DNA from 3 places in the Streptomyces sp. NPDC007095 genome. Region 2 is predicted to be linked to each of the others. Evidence: riboswitches for the same ligand, from Rfam matches in the RefSeq annotation. Region 2 holds a riboswitch; each other region holds the start of a gene.

Region 1 (2,196 bases), on a different contig from region 2:
CAGCCGGGCGAGGTGCGCGGCGAGGCAATAGTGCGGGCCGTGTGCGAAGGCCAGCTGGAGACGCGCGTTCTCGCGGCGGACGTCGAACCGATCGGGATCGGGGAAGACGGCCGGGTCGCGGTTGGCGCCCGCCAGGGAGACGGTGACCAGTTCACCTCGGCGGATCGTGGCCGGGCCGAGGACGGTGTCACCGGTGGCGTACCGGTCCACGACCGCCGCTCCGGGTTCGAGGCGCAGCGATTCCTCGATCGCCCCGTCCAGCAGGTCGACGTCATCTCGGACAAGGGCGAGTTGGCCGGGGTGTCGCAGCAGGTGCAGCAGCGCGTTGGTGATCATCGCCTCGGTGGTCTCTATCCCTCCGAACATCAGCACCGCGGCGTTGGACGCCACTTCTGGCAGCGCCAGCCGCTCGGCGGCGGCGCCCAGGAGCGAAGTCGCGCCCCGGCCGGCGACGGTGGCTTCGACCGCGCCCCGTAGCCGCGCGTACGCCTCGGCGCCCGCGGGTGCCGCCTCGTGTCCGGCGGTGATGTCCGAGACCGACAGCACGATGGAGTCGTACCAGGAGAGCACCGTGTCCGCGGTGGTGCCGACCAGCCCGAGCGCCTCGGTCACGACGGCGACGGCGAGCGGGCCGGCGAAGGCACGTCGCAGTTCGACGGCGCCCGCCGGTTCCAGCGCGGTGATGAGCCGGTCGGTCTCCCGCTCGATGAACGAGGCGAAGCCGTCGCGTACTTCCCTGGGGCGGAAGGGAGCGGTGAAGGGCTCCCGGTGGCGGGCGTGCTCGTCACCGTCCAGGGACAGCATGCTCGGGCCGACGACCTGTGCGGTGGAGAACCGGGGGTCGTCGACGGTGAAGGTCACGGGGTCCCGCATCACGTTCAGCGCCAGATCACGACGGGTCACCAGCCAGCCGTCCAGCTCGGGCAGCCAGGAAACGGGCTCATGCGCACGCAGCCGGGCCAGTCGCGGATGCGGATCCGCGGCGAGTTCGGCGAGCGTGGTCGCGGCACCGAGCGGGAAGGAGCCGACGGCGCTCATCGCAAGCCTTGGCCGGGCACGGGGAATTGGATCACAGTCAAGGCTAACAATCATGCTGAAGGCGAGGCCGACGAGGGCGTGCTGATTTGCCGAGGCCGGTCAAGGCAATCCGGTGTGAATCCGGAGCTGACGCCCAGCGGTAAGGGTGACGGGCGGGGCAACACGAAGCCACCGGACGGCGGTCATATGTGACCGGAGTCCAGGAAGGCGCCTCGTCCGGGCGATCCCGAGTCCGAAGACCGCACCGCCGCCGGGCGGCTGATCCTGGACGGCGTCGACCTGACGCCCCTTCCTGGATCCATCACGGGTCTGCTCGGCCCCAACGGCTCCGGCAAGTCCACCCTGCTGCGTCTGCTCGCCGGTGTCCTCACTCCCGCCTCCGGCATCGTCACCCTCGACGGACATCCGCTGGGGGACCTCGGCCGCCGGGCCGTCGCCCGGCGCGTCGCCGACGTCGAACAGCAGGTCGACACCCAGGTCGACCTGACCGTGCTCGACGTCGTACGTCTTGGCCGCATCCCTCACCGACGCGCCTGGTCGCCCTCGACTCCGGCCGACGAGAGGGCCGTTCGCACCGCGCTGGAGCGTACGGACCCGACGGACAAGGCCGACCGCTCCTGGCACACGCTCTCGGGCGGCGAACGCCAGCGCGTCCAGATCGCCCGCGCACTCGCCCAGGAACCACGCGAACTCCTCTTCGACGAGCCCACCGACCACCTCGACGTCCAGCACCAGCTCGACCTGCTGGCCCTGATCGCGGAACTCCGCGTCACCAGCGTCGTCGCCCTGCACGACCTCAACCTCGCGGCCATGTACTGCGAGCGGATCGTCGTCCTCGGGCAGGGCCGGGCCGTCGCCTGCGGTTCCCCGTCGAAGACGCTCACCGAGGCCCTGATCGCCGACGTCTACGGCGTACGAGCCACCGTCACCGTCACGGGCGAAGGCTCCGCCGACCGCCCCCGCGTACGGTTTCCGGGAACACTCCCCGACCGCTGAGACCATCGGGACAACGCAGGTCGTGCTCCTCGCTCCGCGGCACCCGGCGCTGTCCGCGATCCATGTGATGCCGTAGTACGAACACGGCCTGTTGATCAAGACCACCCCTGGGAGGTCAAGGTCACAGCCGCGTCCTCTGCTGCTCACCTGCGGATCTGGCCT
Region 2 (2,196 bases):
GTCGACGACGAAGGCGCCGAGGTTGACCGAGCCGAGGTTGCAGACCGCAGTCTCCCCGTCGTCCGTGACCTCCAGGATCTCGGTGCAGAGGTTCGAGGAGTGGACGGTGTGGCCCGGCTCCGCCGTCTGGTTGGCGGTGCGGTTGGCGGCGTCCTTGAAGGTCATCCAGCCGTTGCCGGTCTGCGCGAGGGTACGCATCATGCGGCCGTAGAGGTCACGGGCCGGGATGGTCTTCTTGGCGAGGCCGGCCGCCTCCGCCCTGCGGTACGCGGCGTCGAACTCGTCGCCCCACAGGTCGACCAGCTCGGGCACGTCGGAGGGCGAGAAGAGGGACCACTGCCCGTCGGCGTCGACCCGGCGCATGAACTCGTCCGGGATCCAGTGCGCGAGGTTCAGGTTGTGCGTACGGCGGGCGTCCTCACCGGTGTTGTCGCGCAGCTCCAGGAACTCCTCGATGTCGGAGTGCCAGGTCTCCAGGTAGACCGCGGCCGCGCCCTTGCGCCGGCCGCCCTGGTTCACCGCGGCGACCGAGGCGTCGAGGGTCTTCAGGAACGGGACGATCCCGTTGGAGTGCCCGTTCGTACCGCGGATCAGCGAACCGCGCGAACGGATCCGGGAGTACGAAAGACCGATGCCACCCGCGTGCTTCGAGAGGCGGGCCACCTGGTGGTAGCGGTCGTAGATGGAGTCCAGCTCGTCCAGCGGGGAGTCGAGGAGGTAGCAGGACGACATCTGCGGGTGCCGCGTACCGGAGTTGAACAGCGTGGGGGACGAGGGAAGGTAGTCGAGGCGGCTCATGAGCCCGTAGAGCGCCGCGACCTCGTCCAGGGCCCGGCTCGTGTCGTCCTCGGCCAGGCCCGACGCCACGCGCAGCATGAAGTGCTGGGGCGTCTCGATGACCTTGCGGGTGATCGGGTGCCGGAGCAGATAGCGGCTGTGCAGGGTGCGCAGGCCGAAGTAGCCGAAGCGGTCGTCGCCGTCGGTGTCGATCAGCGCGTCCAGCCGGGCCGTGTACAGCTGGACGAACTCCGCCGTGCGGTCGGCGATCAGGCCTTCGCGGTGACCCGTGGCGATCGACTCGGAGAAGGACGTGACGCCCTGTGAGGCGGCCTCCGCCGCGATGCTGATCGTCAGCAGCCTGGCCGCCAGCCGGGAGTAGGCGGGGTCCTCGGAGATGAGGCCCGCGGCCGCCTCGGTGGCCAGCTCGCGCAGCTCCGTGTCGTCCGCGCGCGCGGACCGGCCGCGCAGCGTGGCGGCGGCGACCCGGCCGGGGTCGGCGTCGGGGAGGTCGGCGGTGAGGTCGGTCAGGGTACGCAGCAGCGTGGTACCGGGACCGTCCGTCTCCACCGGGGCCTGCTTCCGCTGCTGCTGCTGCTCCTGCTGTGCGAAAGCGGTAGCTGAAGCCGGGTCGGCTGGCGCGATGGTCACTTGGGGCTCTCCCTCGCTAGGCACGGGGCCTGGCGGAGGGCAGGGCAGCTCACGAGCGCACACGGCGTCGCGTCCACCGGCCCATTCCGCGAGGCCCGGACGTCATGCACCCGGGCCGGATGGCCGGGCGCGCTGTCGGCAGGTCCTCGGACTGACGCGAGTACATGGGCGCGGGTGTGCGAACACGTACAAGTACACCGTTGCGGGACAGTTCCGGATTTGCACCGGATTCCCCTGCGGCGACAGCGAGCATGAGCATACATCTTGTGCCGGGCCGCGGTGACACCACCAGATGTTGTGTCGTGCCGGTGTCAGAGTGTCAACTCGTAGGTGAGGAGAGTGATGTCGTCGAGGTCCGGGAGCGGGTTCCAGTCGCGGTCGGGGGTGCGGGTGAAGCCGAGGCGTTCGTAGATGCGGTGGGCGGCGTGCATGGTGCGCTGGGTGGAGAGCACGACGCGTACGCAGCCGGCGGTGGTGCGTGCGTGGTCGACGCAGGCGCGAACGAGGGTCTCGCCGGCACCTCGGCCGCGGGACTCGCGTGCGACGGCGAGCATACGGATCTCGGCTTCGCCGGGGCGGGCTATGTCGGCCATGGGGCCGCCGCGCGGTACGAAGGTCACGGCGCCGAGGATGTGGTCGTGGTCCACGGCGACGAGGACTTCCGCGGCGGCGGCCCGTTTGGCCACGTCCCGCAGTTCGCCGAGGTACTCGTCATTCTCCCCGAAGTCGAGCAGGCCGTCGCCGAGGTAGGCCTGTGCGGTGATCTCG
Region 3 (2,196 bases), on a different contig from region 2:
CGATGCCGCCGACGAGACCGACGCCGATGATCCACCAGACGCTGACGCCGCTGTCGTCCTTCTTCGTGGCTTCCGCGGCGGACGCGGAGGAGGAGGCCGTGGGCTCGGCCGGGAGGGACGCGGGCGCGGGGCCGGTGGCGTTGAGCTGCTTGACGAGGTCCCGGCCGCCGAAGTCGCGCGGGTCGAACGTCGCCGCGTCGGCGGCGAGGACGAGTTGCGCGTACGCGGCGGGTCCGCTCTGCTCGGCCCACTGCGCGGAGTGGGCCTCCAGCCAGCGCATCGCGTCGGCCGCCTTGTCGCCGTGCCCGGCGGTGGCGAGCGCGACGACCGCGTCCGCCGTGTTGCCGTAGTCCGGCTGGTCCTTGGCGCCGGGCATCGTCGACGTGAGGTGCTGGTCCTTGGCGAGCGCCTTGACGAGGTACGCGGCGCCGTTCCGGGCCGCCTGCCCGGCGCTGTCGGCGGTCCCGCAGGAGAGGGGGTCGGCCACGGGCTTCAGGGGTTCACCGGCGAGGCCCCTGCCCAGGGCTCCGACCACGGCCGCCGCCGTCGCGTCCGCGTTGGCCGCGAGCTTGCCCTTCTTGTCCGGCTGGTAGGCGAACGCGCCCCCGTCGGCCCCGCCGCACGGGATCGACAGCTTCGCGAGGGCGTCGTACGGCGACTTGCCGCCCTTGGAGACATCGCTCGGCTTCAAGCCCACCCCCGCCAGCGCCCCGATCACCACGGACGTGGAGTTCGCGTCGCTCGCGCCGCCCGCGGTGTAGCCCCAGCCGCCGTCCTTGTTCTGTACGGACTTCAGCCATGCGACGGCCTTGTCCGTCTCGCCGCCGTGGCCGCCGAGCGCGGCGAGGGCCTGCACGGCCGCCGAGGTGCTGTTGGTGTCGACCATCGTCTTGGCGTCGCACTTCGCCGACGCGTCGGCGCGGTACGCCGCGAACGCCCCGTTCGCGCACTGCTGCCCGGCCAGCCAGTCGACGGCCTTCGCCGCGGGCTTCACACCGACGGTGTGCTGGGCGAGCAGCGCGAGGGACTGCCGCCAGACACCGTCGTAGGTGGGGTCGGTGGTGCCGTAGAGGCCGGAGGGTATCGCCGGGGCAGGCGAAGGCGAGGCGCCCTCGGCCACGGCGGCCGGGGCCAGGGCCGTACCGATCACTACGGTGGCGGCCAGTACCGCGGCGCTGCGGCGAACAAGCATGACTCTCCCTGCGGAAGCCGGGCAGCACCGGGCGCAGGCTTGGCCCCGAGCGGCTCCGGCCCCGTATCCCTCGACGGTGCCGGCCACCGGCGGGCTGCCGGTGGCACGAGCCGGTCACGTCCCGGACGAGGCGATCCGGCTTGCCACGCCTGTGGGTGGCTCACGGTTGCGGGTCAGCGCCGGAATTGCACCGGCTTCTCCGCGTACGGGTGTGATGACGACCTGCTTACTGTACCGGCCCGTAGGAATCGCCTGAGGAGCGGCTGTGGCGGCGGATAGGTTCGGAGCCATGCGGACGGGGAGACTGATCGGTTCGGGGCGTTCGGCGGATGTCTTCGAGGTGGAGGGGGAGCGGGGCTGGGTGGTGCGGCGGGATCGGGACGGGTGGGGGGACGCGGCGGCCGAGGCGGCGGTGATGGAGTACGTGCGGGAGCACGGATATCCGACGCCGGCCGTGCGGGCGGCGAGCCGGACCGAGATGGTGATGGAGCGGCTTTCGGGGCCGACCATGCTGGCGGCGTTCGAGGCGGGGGAGATCGGCGCGCGGGAGGGTGGTGGCGTGCTTGCCGGACTGCTGCGCGCGTTGCACGCCGTGCCCGGTCGGGGTTCCGGTGACGTGGGCGTCCGCGTACTGCACCTGGATCTGCACCCGGACAACGTGATGCTCACCCCGGACGGCCCGAAGGTCATCGACTGGTCCAACGCCGAGGACGGGCCGCCCGGTCTGGACTGGGGCATGTCCGCCGTGATCCTCGCGCAGGTCGCCGTCGGCGCTGAGGTCCACGCGGAGCCGGCCCGCGAGACGCTGGTCGCGATGCTCGACGGGAACGCGGACCGGGTGACGCGGGAAGGGCTTGCGCAGGCGCGGGTGCGGCGGGCCGCCAATCCGACCATGAGCGCACATGAGGTCCAACTCCTCGGGGATGCCGAGGAGTTGATCCGGACGCTGCTTCACTGAGCGGTGCGGCGCCAGAAGTCGCGCATCAGCGGGGTCGGCGTCGGGT

Evidence for each region. A riboswitch is a leader RNA that binds a small molecule or an ion and turns the genes downstream of it on or off. The one in region 2 is predicted to bind cobalamin.
Region 1: linked by a shared signal. The riboswitch ahead of ABZ656_RS56155 (ABC transporter ATP-binding protein) and the one ahead of ABZ656_RS56250 (ribonucleoside-diphosphate reductase subunit alpha) in region 2 are both predicted to bind cobalamin.
Region 3: linked by a shared signal. The riboswitch ahead of ABZ656_RS45550 (prenyltransferase/squalene oxidase repeat-containing protein) and the one ahead of ABZ656_RS56250 (ribonucleoside-diphosphate reductase subunit alpha) in region 2 are both predicted to bind cobalamin.

Annotation. Positions count from the first base shown of each region.
Region 1 is NZ_JBEYFS010000410.1:1,755-3,950, forward strand. It holds gene ABZ656_RS56150 (cytochrome P450) at 1-1,038, opposite strand, end outside; cobalamin riboswitch at 1,117-1,281, shown strand; gene ABZ656_RS56155 (ABC transporter ATP-binding protein) at 1,297-2,034, shown strand.
Region 2 is NZ_JBEYFS010000413.1:290-2,485, reverse strand. It holds gene ABZ656_RS56250 (ribonucleoside-diphosphate reductase subunit alpha) at 1-1,347, opposite strand, end outside; cobalamin riboswitch at 1,548-1,722, opposite strand; gene ABZ656_RS56245 (GNAT family N-acetyltransferase) at 1,740-2,196, opposite strand, start outside.
Region 3 is NZ_JBEYFS010000213.1:7,961-10,156, forward strand. It holds gene ABZ656_RS45550 (prenyltransferase/squalene oxidase repeat-containing protein) at 1-1,192, opposite strand, end outside; cobalamin riboswitch at 1,304-1,433, opposite strand; gene ABZ656_RS45555 (phosphotransferase) at 1,482-2,150, shown strand; gene ABZ656_RS45560 (serine hydrolase domain-containing protein) at 2,144-2,196, opposite strand, start outside.